DNA from 2 places in the Pseudoalteromonas sp. TAP-3C genome. Region 2 is predicted to be linked to the other one. Evidence: riboswitches for the same ligand, from Rfam matches in the RefSeq annotation. Region 2 holds a riboswitch; the other holds the start of a gene.

Region 1 (8,288 bases), 1.2 Mb from region 2:
GCTACGAAAATAAAGAAAAAGCGCATTTAGCTTATGGCGATGTACAGCATTATAAAATGGTTAAACTTAAACCGAGTGAGCCGGGTTGGTTTCGCCACCCTAATTGGACCCAAGTACTGCAAAACACCTGGCGTGAATCAATTCCCATCAGTGATGCAATGGGTATAAAAGTAGAAAGTTACACTGACTGGCAATTTACCACTCGCGCAGATTTAAATGCTAACTTAAATTTGCATAACACCATGTTTGCGGGTTCTATTTATAGCCTTGCCACGTTAACTGGGTGGGGGGCTACTTATTTAGCGTTAAAAGAGGCGGGGCTTGAAGGGAACATAGTGTTAGCCGATGCTAATATCAAGTATTTAAAGCCGCTTAATACCGACCCTAGGGGCTGCGTTGATTTAAGCGGCTGTAAAGGTAAATTAGCTGAGTTAGAGTCAGAAGGTAAGGTAAGTTATTTAGTACCGGTAACTATTTTTGATGGTGATCAGGTCGTTGCTCAGTTTGAAGGGCAGTTTGTGGTTAAAAAGTAATGATAATAAACGAAAAAGCCAAGCGAGTTGCTTGGCTTTTTTATAATTGGTTATTACAGTAAATCAGTGAGTAATATGCCTACACCAACGCGTTCAATATTAGCATTATAATCAATTAAGCTTTCACCATAGCCATTAAAGTATTGCGCATAGCCGCGTACTCTTCCCCATAACGGAAATGACCAATCAAGCTGAATGGCACCACGGTTATCTGAATTTAAATTGTTTCGAGTCATAAAACTAAATTCATTTTCGTGATAGCGGTAAACACCTGAAAACTCAAAGTATCCCATATATTTATAAATATATGGGTTATCATCACCTCGTGAGTCTAACGGATCTTTTTTTCTGTCTTCAGGAATGCGATACCAAGGTTTAAAGCTAAATACAAACCCTTCATTTTCCCAAATAAAATTGGCATATATTCGATTCCATGAACGAGAATTAGCTAGGCTGCGGCCATTTGACTGATGCGAAATACCTAACACAATAGCCATTTCGTCGCCCCATAAAACATGTTCTTGGTCGAGATAATTTATCCAAAATAATTCTGGTTCGTAATTAGTTTCACGAAATGGTGAAGAAATACCTTTGTTATATAATTGCCAATATGACTGCAGCGTAAAACCAAAAAAAATAGCTTGGTCTTGGTCATCAAAATCATCAAACAAAGGCACTTTGATTGAAATCTGATACTTAGCTTCTAAATTATCAATTTGTTCACCAACTGGTTGTTCAGTTGTTGGTTGAAGGTAGTCAAAAGGGCGGGCATTTGGATTAGAAACATAAGATAAAGGTAAAATATAATTACGCTTGTGTGGTGTGATCACATTACGATTTTTTTGACTTACTTTTTCGCGTGCTTGACGTTTGTCTATGGCGGTAAGTTGTTTACTTTCTTCTAGTGCAGAACATTTTTGACGAAGTTGATTGAGTGTTTGCTCACCGTCGCCGGCAATAGCTTCGTTTAAAATACATTGTTTTACCAGTTCGAGGTTATTGTCTTGCTCATTTTGTGCTGTTTCCTCAGCAGTAACAGTGACGCTAAAAAAGCTTAAAAGTAATATCCAGTGACGCCAGCCCATTATAGTTCCTTGGTGAGTGATAGAGAGTGTTATAAAATATTTTTTATTATAACGCTTTTTTAGTGTTTTAATGAGCGCTTTTCTAAAAAGAAAAGCGACCTAAGTCGCCTTTACTATGTAACTGATTGATAATTAACCAGTACACTCTCACGCAATGAGAAGGGTTGAGCTTTACATAAAAATTAAAGCTCAAATACGTTAGTAAAAAATTTATAAAGTTCAGTGCCTTGGTTTACGCTTGCTGAGGCAAAGTGCAAAATCGCGATGGCGTCACAATCAAGTGTGAGGGTTTGTAGAGGCTGCTCGCTGAGGTAGCGCTCCATACGCAATACTTTAGCAATTGGCTCGCCGGCTTTAATATGCCCGCCAAGCGGCGCTATATATTCAACCATGCCGCCCATAGGCGCATAATAAGCAAGGTAATCATTTAAATGACAGCCGTAGCGAACCATTTGTTTTGGTTGGTGTGGTGCATCAAGCAATACTTGCTTATGGTTTAAGTAACTTAAAATGCTATTGGCGTCATTAAAAGCGGCAGCTAAATTTATCTTTTCTTGGCTGCCAAGCTCGACCGTGAACGCTTCAACTTGCACGTTAAACTCACGGCCTTGCTGAGCTAATGCCTCGGTAAGCTGCCACCATGGGCAGAAGCTGGCTTCATCCATGGCGCCATCAAAGTCATTCGGAATGAACAAAACATGGGGAATGTTGAAATAGCTGGCGCTGGCCTTGGCGTAATCTGGACAATATAAATGCTGGCTTGAAATAGGCCCGGTGTGTAAATCCAGCACGATATCAGCTTGGTGCGCGAGTTTTTGTAAATTAAGGGCAATACGCTTACCGGTAGTTAATCGATAAGCTGGGCCGTTGAGTTGTTGATCTACCTCATCAATCAGTGTGGCTTTAAACGCACTTTTTAAGCTTTGCTCATCGGCATCACGGTATTGCTCGGCAAATTGGCTCGCCAGCTGATTATTACAGTGATACATGCGGTTCCAGTTGGTGCCAGTGATTGGATCGAAGCGGCCAAGGGTAAACTCCCCTGATTTTTGATTACAACCAATTGGGTTAGCATACGGCACGAGGGTGATATCACCTTTAAGCTGAAGATTTTTAAGCTGCTCAAGTAGTTGATAAATAACCGCATTGCCTTGCACTTCAGCGCCATGCATATTGGCTTGTATATACACACTAGGGCCTGTGCCATCACCTTTTAAGCGATACACAGGAATTGTCAGCGGCAGGCCGTTGGCGACTTCACCAACCACGATGTTTGCTTGACTGATTGCAGTTGTCATACTCATTTCAATTACCTTAAGTAGTAGCTAGCGGCTTCTGCTTGGCGAACACAGTTAAGCTCGCCATTGTGTATCACGTATTCACCAGCGAGTTCATGGCATAAAAAATACGGCATGCTTTCGCTAAAGCCGTACGCGCCACATTGACTAAACACTAACCAGTCTTGTTCATTTAAATCGTTTGGTAATTGGTGTTTACCTAAACAGTCAAGCGCGGTGCATAAGGGGCCATATAAACTCATTGCTTGATTTGCTGCTGTTGAGTCACGTAATAACTGCGCTGGGAAATTTTGGCTGGTGACGGCAGGGCGTAATAAATGATTAATGCCGCCACTCATAATGACTTGTTGTTGGCCGTAGTTTAATTTGCGCTCAACCACCGCTGTGGCGTAATGGCCGCATTCACCCACCGCATAACGACCAAGCTCCATCCACAGCTCTTCAACGCCAGCATCACGTTTAATTTTTGCAAGGGCTGTAATGAGTTTATCCCAACTTAGAGTCGGATCATTAAGCGTGTAAGGAATACCTAAACCACCGCCTAAGTCGAGTACTTTTAAGTGAATAGCTAAATCGCTAGCAAGTTGTTGCAGTGGTGCAACCATTTGTGACCAAAGCTCGGCGAGCTTGTCACTACTGAGCATATTACCCCACTGGAAAATATGCAGGCCGTCAAAGCTAAGTGCTTTGTAGTCGCTAGTATTTAGCGTTTGCCATTCGTCACAGCCTAAACCAAAGGGGGTAAGACTATCGCCACCAAGGGGGTTTTTTTCACCTTCAGGCCAGCGTAGTTGTACACGTAGCAGCACTTGCAGTTGGCATTGTTGAGCAATGGCTTGCTCATTCAGCCAACGTACTTGATTGAGGCTTTCGGCAACAAAAATACGCACGCCACGCGCAATAAAGTGTTTAATTTGTTTAGGGCTCTTTGCAGGCCCCGTATTGAGCACGCGCTCGCTGTTAATGCCTTGCGCAAGTACTTGTTCAAGTTCGCCTTTGCTTGCCACGTCAAAATTAAAACCTGCGTTATCTAAGCGTTGAATCACTTTAGATAATGGGTTAGCTTTTACGGCATACCACAGTTTTACCTCAGTTTGCGTCACTAAACGCGCTAAATGTGCGTTTAATGTATCAAGGTCGTAAACAAAAAATGGCGTATCAAGTTTAGTTGATAGCTCAGTGATGGCGTTTTTAACATGCGTGCTCAAAAAGCTCATTAACGTAAAACCTCTTCAAGTAGTAATGAGGCATCACTTTGTTCATCGCGGTATTTAACGATTAATGCACATGACATGCTTAAACCTTGCTCGCGAGCCCATGCGTTAGATGCCGGACGAGAACCAGGAATAACAATCGCGTATTCTGGAATTGGCTCGCCTTTATCTAGTTGACGCTCATTGACGCAATCGTATACAGGAATGGTTGCTGATAAACGTACGCCTGGGGCAAGTACGGCACCTTTTTTTACCACTACGCCTTCGACAATCACACAGCCTGCACCGATGAATGCATCATCTTCTACTACCACTGGGCTTGCACCTATTGGTTCAAGTACACCGCCTAGTTGTACCGCAGCACTTAAATGCACGTTTTTGCCCACTTGAGCACACGAACCTACAAGTACATGGCTATCTACCATAGTGCCTTCGTCAATAAATGCGCCAATGTTTACATAGGCAGGCGGCATAATAATAGTCCCTTTGGCAACATGTGCCCCCCGGCGCACACTTGAGCCACCGGGCACCATACGGACACCCTTTTCAACGGTAAACTCTTGTGGTGCCAAGTTGTGCTTATCAACAAAACCACCTGGAAATTCAGTATTGGTGCCGTTTTTAAACGCTTCTAAAATACCTTGTTTTACGGCAACGTTTGCATGCCATTGGCCGCTTTTGTCTTGTGTTGCTGCGCGTACTGCGCCCGATTCTAAATTATTTAATAGTGCTAACCAGCTCATTATAAAAACCTGTGTTTAATGCCAAGATAAAATGGTGTTGTTTGCGTTGTTAATACAATCAGTTTGCGTTAACTCAAGGTGCGTTAAAGGTGGCCGCAAATACGGGCTGTTAATTCGCCCTTGTAAATACATCAATACTTTAACGGGGATAGGGTTTGCCACGGCAAACAAGCTTTGAATGGCTTGTGACCAGTCGGCAAATAAATTGGGGTGCTGGCCACTGAGGCTACGTTTTACAAACTCGTGGGTTTGTACAGGCCACGCATTCGCAGCCACAGACACTAAACCTTTTGCGCCAGCTTGGGCAAAGTATGGCATTAGCGCGTCATCGCCACTAAAAATAGCAAGCGCTGGGGCTGCATTTCTAAAGCCTTCAAACTTGGCAATGTCGCCACTGGCTTCTTTAAGCGCCCATAAGTTTTTATGATCTTTTAAGTTGCTAATAACGGCTGGTGGAATATCAACCGCACTTCGCCCTGGTACGTTATAAAGCATACAAGGGTGCTTACTGGCATTAAGCAAGCTTTCAAACCAGTGGGTTTGGCCAACTACGCCTGGCTTGGCGTATAGGGGAGAGCCCAGCAAATAACCGTGAATAGGTAATTGGTTGCAGTATTCAACCCAAGCTATCTGCTGTTTGAGGTTCATGCCGCCAACGGCAACCATTAAGGGGACGGTTGGTGCCAATTGGCAAACATGTTCAACAATCGCTTGTTGCTCTTTGAGGGTAAGGGCTAAGCCTTCACCTGTGCTACCTAGTAACAAAATACCATTATTGGCCGCTTCTTGTTCAGCTACTAGGGTATTTAATGCTGCGTAATCAACGAGGCCATCTTGATCAAATGGGGTGATCAGCGCAGTCCACAATGGATAGTCGTTTAAATTGAAGTTATTGATCATCTCTCACGAACTTATAAGTAATTCGAAGAGTTAAGGCATTGTATGAATACAGCCGCATTAACATCGTTCGAATGAATAATTCGAAGAGCGAATGGGCTTAAATAACAGGGCGCATGGCCTTATTATACTAAGACCAGAAGCTCTCCACCAAATATGTTATTGGTGACAGTCGCTAGGATTCAACCTAGTCGCCCGAAGTAACCTTTCACAAAAAGTATTACCTCTCGGCGTTAATTCCCCTTACGTATGCTCAATGGAGTTTGTGCTCCTAACATACGCTACCTGAATAACGCACCTCTTCCAGCCCTTTGCACTTGCTGTTGAAAAACCAATTAGCAAATACAATGTAATAGGGTAAGTAAGGCGATTAAACCACTTTAGCCGTCTAGGTGTCAAGTGACTAAATACAGGTTAATTCATCTTAATTGACAGCTGTTACGTATTGGCTGCTTTTCTCGTACACTAGTACTATGGTCGAAGTAAGGCATTAAGCAGATGGAAAAATTTAGCGATATTTATAAGCGAGCAGTAGAGCGAAAGGGCTCTGAAAAAATGCTTAAGTTATTACTTGCAAAACCCTTATCAACACAGCAACTCATTGCACTAAGTGATGATGATTGGTTAGAAGAATTTACTCGCAAGGTATTTCAAAGTGGTTTTTATTGGTCGGTGATTAATAGTAAATGGAGTGGCTTTAGAGAGGTTTTTTGGGACTTTAATGTTGAAAAATTACTGATGATGCCACCGGATATGCTTGAGCAAAAAGCCAGTGATGAGCGGATTGTACGTAATTTTAAAAAAGTAAAAACCATTACTGAAAATGCCTACATGATCCATGAAATTGCACAGCAGCATGGCAGTTTTAGTCAGTTTATTGCTAGTTGGCCAAGCGAGGATATTATTGGCTTGTGGGCGTATTTAAAAAAACATGGCGCGCGTTTAGGGGGGAATACGGGCCCGTATACTCTGCGTGCCTTAGGGAAAGATACTTTTTTACTTTCTCGAGATGTAGAAGGTTATTTACGTGCACACAAAATTATTGATGGTGGGTTGCAAACTAAAAAATCATTGAGCGCAGCACAAGCTTTTTTTAATCAACTACAGCAGCAAAGTGGCTTAAGTATGCAAGAGCTAAGCTTAATTGTTGCTTATGGTGTAGGCGACAATCGAGTGGGAATAAGCCAACAACAATAGGATTAATGATGAAATTAATGCCAAGGTATACCGACATTGGTGAGGGTTTTGCCCTTGTTGATCATCCGGCCAAAGTGGCAGCGCCACAATTATTGTTATGGAACGATCGCTTAGCAGAGCAATTTAATATACAGGTCAGTAGCGAGTCATGCGCAAACATATTCAGTGGCAATGAAATCCAAGCTATTCCTGCCGTTGCGCTGGGGTATTCTGGTCACCAGTTTGGGCATTTTTCTCCTCGTTTAGGCGATGGCAGGGCGCACTTGTTAGGCGCTATTAGCGATGATAAAAACCAGCTTTGGGATATTCAATTAAAAGGTGCTGGCGCTACGCCATTCTCACGTGGTGGAGATGGCCGCTGTGCGTTAGGCCCTGCCATTCGTGAGTACGTAATGAGTGAGGCAATGCATGCGCTTGGCATACCTACAACCCGTTGTTTGGCTGTGGTGGGCAGTGGCGAAACGGTTTATCGTAACCCGCCACAACCAGGCGCTATTGTAACGCGACTCGCAAGCAGTCATATACGGGTGGGCTCGTTTCAATATTTAGCCACCCAAGGTGATGTTGCTAGCTTAAAAAACTTGGCCGACTCAGCCATTCAAAGACACTATCCTGAGATTAATAGTACGGGCGCTCAGCGTTATTTAAATTTTTTAGCCGCAGTGATTAACAGCCAAGTTAAATTAGTTGTGAGTTGGATGAGGGTGGGTTTTATTCATGGCGTTATGAACACGGATAACACCCTTGTTAGTGGTGAAACCATAGACTATGGCCCATGTGCGATGATGAATCAGTTTGATTTTGATACCGTGTTCAGCTCTATTGATAAACAAGGGCGTTACGCGTTTGGTAATCAGCCAAATATGGCTAGTTGGAACTGCGCACGTTTAGCCGAAAGCTTAATGCCTTTAATAAGTGACGATGATGAGCAAGCGGTGGCAATGATGACCCCTTTAATTGCAGATTTTTCAACGCAATTTGATCAACAATTTAGCGCTATGTGGGCGCAAAAGTTAGGGTTAACAGTCGCGCATGAGAAAAATAATGAGTTGGTGGGGGAGTTGTTAGGGTTATTGAAAAAGCACCAGCTTGATTACACTAATACGTTTAATACCTTAACCGAGTCGTTAAATGGACAAGCTGAAATACCATCAGTCCTTAGTGAGTGGGTTAAACTGTGGCAAATATACACAGGTGAGCATAGCTATCAGATGATGCGACAAGCAAATCCGAGTGTTATTCCACGTAATCATCTTATCGAAGACATTATTACTCAGTATATTACTCAGGGCAGTAGTGAGCTGCTAGCGCGCTTTAGTAA
Region 2 (8,288 bases):
TCTTGGCCAGCATCTAGTGCTTGGTTATTTTCTTTATGCTTTCCTCCTCTAGCACTCGCATCATCCCAATGTTTTTGTCTGGTTTCTTGGCTGTAACGGTCATTAGCTATTGCGTAATTTTTCTCATGCATTTCGTCAGGGAATATTGATTGATCAGCATTGTGAACCGTCGCTACGTTGCCACCATTCTTATTCTCAAACATTGCAGTTGATAAACCGAATGGCCCCATAATTTGAGACAGAACCTGTTGCTGACAACTATCAAAAAGTTCCTGCAACCTTTGTTTTTCCAGTGTTTGCACTGACTGGACCATTTCATATCTCCTATGACTGTTTACGTATTAGCTACTGTTTGATATTGAAGTTTAAAAATTAGAAATGTTCACTGAATAACGGATAGGAAATTCGAGCTATCTAGGCACAATATTTTATTCCAAAAGTGCCGCACTATCCAATTATTCAACACGTTTCCACGCATGACACTTAATCGGCGCAAAGTTTACACAAAATTCTAGCAATAGTGTAACTATTCAGCCTCATCTTCAATAAATATATCAGGTAGCTGATTTTTGAAGAGTAACTCAAGCGCTAGGGCTTGCAGATACATCTTGTTTTCTGCAAGACGATAGATAGCTTCTTATCAAGCAGAACATCTCTGCGCCTTGTTGGCTTCTAAAACATCCTGATATTTTTTGATGAACCTTGGTCATCCTAATGTCATTCTCACCTTGATTATTTGTAAAAGGCACAGCAATTCCCGTCATAAAACGTAAGACATCATCTTGATAACCCCTTAATCGCTCTAACAACGCTCTGGACTTAGTTCGCTTTAATCGGCCTCGTTGCCCTTTTACTCGGCTGTTTTCATCTGGTGGGGGGCATTTAATGTCACCTTGGGCCAATATTTCTTCATATTTCTGTTTATATCGCGCTTTGGTGTCCGCATTTAGTCCAGGGTTATCAATTTGATATTTGTTGATTTCTTTCAATAGGTTTTGCATGTCCTTGGCCCACTGCATACCGTCTTGCTCCCAAGCCCTTTCTAGTTCTCGCAGATGATGAGAAGCCAATGTGTCTGAGAAGCCAATGTGTCAAATCTTGTCTTCAGACATCATATTACTGACCGTCTTATCTGAGCTGATTTAAGACAAACGTGAATGCTAAATACTGATTCCAATTGGCTGAGTATTGTTTGGTTGGGTTTCGTTAAACTCAACCCAACCTACGCCGCTTAATTTAACACCGAATGAACTTAAAGCTCTTATCGAGACATAAAGCTAAATCTAGACCACATACATCATATTACTGACCGTCTGCAATTGGCAGGGTTTTGACTGTCAGGTTTGGTTAATTCCTGTTAATCGAATCTGACAAACAAGCGCAAAGATATAAGTCTTTTAAATACTGATAGTTACATTTTTCGAATAATATTTAGTTTATTGATCTTATTGATCACGCCTAAATCAAAAAGCTGTTGCGCGCTGGACTTAAGCAATTGGGTTTCGGCGGGCGTTCTATGTTTTTTAATGATTAAGTTTGCATAGCTAATTTGCAGCTGATTTATTGCATGGCTTTTCTTTCGACATTCAAAGCATTTGATAGCATGTGCATCAATCCAAAACTTTAATTCTTCAAACCAGTATTACTGCTCTTTCGCAAAAAATATAAATGGCCTGTGACAATCGACACATTGCTCTTGTATATCAACATAGAGTTGCCTTGGATATATATTATAATTTTGCTTTTCGATAACTGCGGGGATTGTTGTTTCTGGAATATAACGCACACTTTTATATCGCCAATGAGCATCTTCTATTTCTTGCTTTGTATAACTATTACCAGAGGAAATTGGCTGGCTGCCATATATTGGGTGGTTTACATAATTAACCATGTTAGCTATTTACCCAGCACAAAAAGGATAGCTAAAGCGCCGAATGCTAGAAAACTTTTATTTAGTTTACTTAACCAAGGAGAAACAATAACGTCATTTTCTGAGCCGTTTACTCGCGGTTGAGGTTGTTGAGCTGTCGGTCGTGCTGGCATTTCGCTGTCTGCAAGCTGCTGCAAAGTCATCACAACTTGCTCAGTATTAACATGATCACCATTGGCAATCGTTATATTTTCAATAATGCCATTACAGTCGGCCATGACTTCTAAAACGACTTTTTCAGTCTCAACATCAAATAACACATCGTCTAAATAGACTGGTTGATCTTCATTAACATAAAGGTTAGTAATTTTTGCTGTTGCTACCGAGTCAGGCAAAATCGGTATTTTAATTTCTCTGCTCATAATCCCTCCTTGGATGTATTACCACTCACACCTAAAAAACTGACGGCTAAATTTCAACCAAACGCTACATTAGCAAATACCAATGTCATTAGTACTGGGCAAACAAAACGAATGTACTGCGCAAACCAATAGTGCACCCCAGAGCTTGCTTGGTGTAACTTATTACCGCGCTGCCATAACCAACCTACCGTTATAAAGTAAAACAGTCCCATTAATGGCAACTGGTATTGGGTAAATACCATAATAACCAAACCAAATAGCCAATCAAAGTTAACAATAATAGTACTGGCACAAATAAGTACAATAGCACTGACTGCCCATGTTGCTTTGGTTCTATCTACACTGTGGTTTTCTACTAAAAAGGCGACCGGAATCTCAGTTGATGAAATAGTTGAGGTAACTGAAGCAATCGACATAAGCACAAAAAACAGTAAACCAACCAATAAACCAATCTCACCCATAGTGGCAAATAACTCAGGTAATATGGCAAAAATAAGCTGGCCTTCACCGATTAGTTTGCCGTTGCTAAATACTTCAACGCCATTGTACTGGGCAACATAAATAGCCGGAATTATTAATAAGCCCGCCAAAAACGCCACGCTGGTATCAAGTAGCGCAACACTTGCGGTTAATTTTGGTAAGTTAGCTCCGGGTTTTAAGTACGAGCCATAAATCATCATACAGCCTACCCCAAGCGACAACGAAAAGAACGCCTGCCCCATTGCGGCAATAATTAAATCGGGGTCAAGTATTTTGCTAAAGTCGGGCACTAAATAAGCGGCAAAGCCTTCGCTTGCGCCTTCAAGCGTTGCAATATAGACAATTAAACCAATCAGTAAAACCAGTAACAGCGGCATTAAACGGCGCGACCAGGTTTCTATTCCTGATTTAACCCCTTTTAAAATAATACTGGCGGTTAAAATAAGCATAAGCGGCGTAAATATAAAATTACGCAGCATAGAGTCACTATGTAAAAATTCACTTAAATGCTGCCAGCCTAAAAAGGTCGTTATAGGCTCTATGGCGTAAGAAAGCATCCAACCCGCCACTATTGAATAAAAGCTTAGCATCACTATTGCGCCAGCTAAGCCAATGTAGCCTGCAGCAGCGCCCACTTTAGGCGCATGATCTTGCCATGCTTGGCCAAGAGCTTTTACTGGGTTAGCTTGGGCTTTGAAGCCTAAATACAGTTCGGTGTATAACGCAGGTAATGCGAGTAAAAAAATAACAATAAAATACACCAATAAAAATGCGCCACCACCATGATTAGCAGCCTGTGTAGGAAAGCCCCATATATTACCTAACCCTACCGCAGCACCGGCTGCTGCCAATACAAAACCAAGTCGACTTTGAAAACCATCACGCACTTGTGTCATACACTTACAAATCTGTTATTATTTTAACGAATGTGAATTAAACCATATTTAACAGCGACTGAGTAATAAAAATGTCCTTAGCGCGTATAACAACAAACAACCGCTCACAAACTACCCAGCTTAGGGTGATAAATATGTAATCGGTCGTCATTTTTAACGAGCAATGATGAATTCAACTTACTTCGAAAACCAGCTAGCAGTCACGCACGCTAAAGCAGATAATAATCAGTGCATTGTAATGCTTGACGCAACCACCCTCAATGTGAGTGAATTTGATTTACCCCAATATTTAAGCCCTTTTGAGCTCAATGTTATTGCTCGGCGCAAGACCCCACAGGCTAAACAAGAATATTTAGCTACACGGCTAGTGCTAAAGTATTTAGTGAAAACTGCTTTTACTTGCTATGCCCCTCTAAAACTGGCTGATATCAGCTCTGAATTTAACCCTGATAATAGTAAACTAGAGTTACATATTAACAATACAACTGACGTGATCAGTTGCTGTATTTCTCATTCTCATGGATTTATAGGTGCAGCGTTAAATGTTGCATCAACGCAATTTGGTTTTGATATTGAAAAAATTAGTTTAAAACGCCCTTTTAATAAACTCGCTAAACACTTTTACCATCCAGCCGAATTGAGCTTAATAACCGATACCGATAATATAACAACTCAAGCACATTACTTTTTTAGGATTTGGACGTTAAAAGAAGCGCTGGCTAAAGCCACCAGCCGCCCTATTGCTCAGCTATTAAGCCCTAATGTGTTTAACGAACTTAATAACGCACAGCTTACAGCCAGCAGCAATACACTGGCAGGGGTACACAATAAAATGTTTGATATAAGCGTTGTGGCAAAAAAAAGCACCGACTGGCGGTGCTCAATAATGACTATTAACGATTTACGAAGCGCACTGACCCTCTAGTAATCGGCTGTGAATAGCTTGAACCACTGCATCTGACTCGCTTTGCTCCACTAAAAAGCATAGGTTATGTTTACTTGCACCATGACAAATAAGGCGAATATTAAACTCGCTCAATACCTGCATTAAATTCATTTCATGCTGGCGCAAAACAATTTCAGAGCCAATTAACGCCACCAGTGTTAAATTATTTTCAACCGATACATGGCAAAATTCAGCCAGTTTATCTAAACATGCTTGTTCTAGCTCTGGGCGCGATGCATTCGGCGCATTATCAAGGGTAATTGCTACACTAATTTCAGAGGTAGTAACTAAATCAACCGAAATATTACATTCACTTAAAATAGTAAATATACGGGCTAAAAAGCCACTGGCTAATAGCATTTCTGGGCTTTTAAGGGTTAATAATATTTGGTTTTTACGTTGCGTTACCGCACGAATACTAGGTAGCTGCGATTTTTCACGCTCAATCCACGTACCGCCAAGTTCTGGTTCTGTGCTTGAGCCAACAAATACATTAATATGGCTGCGACTAGCTGGCAAAATAGTGGCTGGATGCAGCACTTTAGCGCCAAAGGTCGCCATTTCTGCCGCTTCATCAAAACTTAAACGGGCAATAGGTGTCGCTTTTACACACAAACGCGGATCGGTGCTAAAAATACCGACTACGTCAGTCCAAATATACACACTTTTAGCGTTAATAGCCTCAGCAAGCAGTGCGGCGCTATAATCTGAGCCGCCTCGACCAAGGGTGGTGGTTAAATTGTTTGCATCGCTGCCAATAAACCCTTGGGTCACAATAACGCTATCATCAAGCAGCGGAATTAAATGTGTTTTAGCGGCTTGCGCTGTGGCGGCCACATTAGGTGTTGCTTTACCGAATTGACTATCGGTTTTTAACACTTGGCGAACATCAAAACGCGCTGCATTTAAACCCTTTAACCGCAATACCTGCGTAAACAAGTACGACGATAAGCGCTCACCAAAGCTCAGTAACTCATCGTGTTGCTGCTCAGTATTGAGTGTTTGTGCCGCCAATGTTTGAAATGCATCAAGCGTTTGATTAAAGCCAAGGGCTAAGTCATCATCTAATGCCAAATGATTTAAAATAGCCTGCTGAATCGCAAGTACACCGTCAATATGCAGTTGGCGCTCGGTGGCTTCAATATCCACCTTGCAAAGTGCCACCAAGTGATTAGTTACACCAGCACTGGCGCTTACTGCAACAATTCGAACGCTGCTATCGTTTACAATAATTTCGCTACAACGGCTCATGGCCTCAAAATTGGCCACGCTGGTGCCACCAAATTTGGCAACAATGTAATCTGATTTTGTGCTCTGTGAACTTTGTGGCACTGATTGGTTAGTCATTTCGTCTCCTTTGGCGGCATCCAAACCGCAATAAAACAAGAAGAACTTGGCAGGAAATAAAGATAAGAAAAATCCACTGCCAGAAGCTCTCCACCTAAATTGGTGACAGTTTTGAGGATTCAGCCCCATAAACCGAAAAACAATAGTAACGACCCATTATTTTCCTCGGCGAGTACTTCCCTTCTTAATGGTCGAAGGCTGTCGTTGCCTCACATTAAGTACCTAAGTATCGCACCTCTTCTGAATGGTTTATTAACCTGTGGCTAATAAAACAAAACCGCACTAAAAGTGCGGCTTTGAAAGTTATCGTTTAGACGTCTAGCTGTCAAGTCGTTTTACTATAAAATCAAATAAAACTGCCCATTAGGTAAGAGCCCACATAACCAAAGGTGTAACACACTAACAAATACAACGATAAACGAAGGTAACTTGCAAACGTCAGCTCTTTTACCTTACTCATGGCTATAATACCCGCCGCCGAACCAATAATTAGCATAGAGCCACCTACACCAGTTGCATACGTAAACGACAACCAATGCTGTTGGCTCATTACAATATCGGCTTTTAATAACGCAGCCGTCAGTGGCACGTTATCAACACCTGCGGATAAAATACCCATTAAGTAGTTTGCATACTCGGGCGCCATTACTGTATACAAGTTAGTAAATTGGCTCAGTACTCCCACTTCTTTTAACGCACCCACAAGCAATAACACCCCTACGAAAAACAATAAGGTGTCGTATTCTATGTCGCGTATAAAGTCGATCATATCTTTGTTAATGTCTTTTTTGCGCATTAAAAATTGCGCCACTAAAAACATAATCGATAACCCCAGCAAAAAGGTAAGTAAAGGCGGTACGCTATATAAAACACTCAATGTTAAGGTTGCTATCACCGTCATCAAAAATATAATGGCGATAGTAATATCCGTTTTTTCGATACGTTTAAAACTGGCTTTTTTAAACGTTAACTGCTTGTTCATACCCATCGATAATAATGTGGCTAATAACAGTACACTTAATAAAGCGGGTATGATTAACAGTAATAAATGACTAATGGTAACTTTGCCATCAAGGAAAATCATTAGCGTGGTGACATCACCGGTGATCAGCGATACACCACCAGAGTTAACCGCAAAAACAATCAGTGTGGCGTATTTAACTAATTTTTTGGCTTCAAGCTTTAATGACATAATAACAGCCAAGGAAATCAATGTGGCTGTCACGTTGTCGGAAATAGAGGAAAATAAAAACGCAAAACTCCCCACCAAAAACATCAGCTTTCGCTCACTAATGCTGGTTGGCATAATACGATTTACCACATTTTCGATAAGTCCTTTGGAGTTTAAATAGGCAACAAAGGTCATTGCGGCCATTAAAAATAACCATAAAGAAGCAATTTCTAAAATATTGTGGTCAAGGAGGGTTTGCGTTGTTTCGGGGCTTTGCCCATTAAGAGGAAAAATAAAGGAGATAATCCAACAAAGCGTGCCAAAAAATAATGTTGTTTTTGCTTTGTTTACGTGAATCACATCCTCGATAACGATAAGCAAAAAAGCAACCGCTATCAGCGTTAAAATAATTGAGGAAACCATGATATTAAACAACCTTCGAGGTTAAGTAAAAAATTGAAAACGGATAAAAATATACCCACAAACTCTGTGCGCCCATATTCGGCGCGGATCCTATCACCAAGAGGATATAAAAACTATTATTAAATCGCGGTAAAAACGAATACCATACACCTTTTAGATATATAAAATAACAAATACTAGGAAGTTGTACGTCTTATGATCCCAGCTAAAAAGCGACTTAATACCCTCAACGAGCATTGGGGCGTGCTAGAGCTATTATTTAAACGCTTTAAAATGGCCGACTTTAGTATTAAAGATCTTCAAAATGCCATTAAACAAAAACAACCCACGTGGAACAATGAGCGTATTTATAAAGAAACTAATCGGTTATTAAATCAAGACATTATTATTCCCTTGGCTAAATCATCACAACTTGAAATAAACCGCGCCATCGCCGATTTTGCCATTTTTTTGCTGCAAGAAGAACACTTAGGCTTAGCACAAGAAATTAGCGTATTGGTTGAAGATTTAGCTCGCTTAGGGAATCGCCTTTTAAACGCAGGTGAAATAGAGGATTTTGATGATTTACGCCGCTTTAGTCGCATTATGGATGACCGGGTGCGTAAAATAATTAAACTGTTTTTACACAACGAAAACGCCATTTTAAATATTGTTGAACAAGCCAAATCTAATAATGCAGTGCAATCGCTACAAAAGCGTTATAAAGCTGTTATAGAAGCGTTTGATGAATACA

Evidence for each region. A riboswitch is a leader RNA that binds a small molecule or an ion and turns the genes downstream of it on or off. The one in region 2 is predicted to bind lysine.
Region 1: it holds a riboswitch for lysine, as region 2 does, so the genes downstream of both, dapA (4-hydroxy-tetrahydrodipicolinate synthase) here and lysC (lysine-sensitive aspartokinase 3) in region 2, are expected to answer to the same signal.

The regions. Positions count from the first base shown of each region.
Region 1 covers NZ_CM187618.1:67,602-75,889, forward strand. Annotated here, with positions in the region: gene AC6H44_RS00335 (bifunctional GNAT family N-acetyltransferase/hotdog fold thioesterase) at 1-533, shown strand, start outside; gene AC6H44_RS00340 (phospholipase A) at 587-1,618, opposite strand; gene AC6H44_RS00345 (succinylglutamate desuccinylase/aspartoacylase family protein) at 1,801-2,922, opposite strand; gene AC6H44_RS00350 (PLP-dependent decarboxylase) at 2,928-4,133, opposite strand; gene AC6H44_RS00355 (2,3,4,5-tetrahydropyridine-2,6-dicarboxylate N-succinyltransferase) at 4,133-4,873, opposite strand; gene dapA (4-hydroxy-tetrahydrodipicolinate synthase) at 4,889-5,773, opposite strand; lysine riboswitch at 5,903-6,081, opposite strand; gene AC6H44_RS00365 (DNA-3-methyladenine glycosylase I) at 6,269-6,967, shown strand; gene AC6H44_RS00370 (protein adenylyltransferase SelO) at 6,976-8,288, shown strand, end outside.
Region 2 covers NZ_CM187618.1:1,291,422-1,299,709, reverse strand. Annotated here, with positions in the region: gene AC6H44_RS06160 (AI-2E family transporter) at 1-314, opposite strand, end outside; partial or broken gene AC6H44_RS06155 (IS66 family transposase) at 527-1,064, opposite strand; gene AC6H44_RS06150 (hypothetical protein) at 1,643-1,891, opposite strand; gene AC6H44_RS06145 (biotin/lipoyl-containing protein) at 1,897-2,292, opposite strand; gene AC6H44_RS06140 (sodium-dependent transporter) at 2,346-3,668, opposite strand; gene AC6H44_RS06135 (4'-phosphopantetheinyl transferase family protein) at 3,835-4,593, shown strand; gene lysC (lysine-sensitive aspartokinase 3) at 4,570-5,961, opposite strand; lysine riboswitch at 6,037-6,209, opposite strand; gene nhaD (sodium:proton antiporter NhaD) at 6,308-7,555, opposite strand; gene AC6H44_RS06120 (MksB family condensin complex protein) at 7,751-8,288, shown strand, end outside.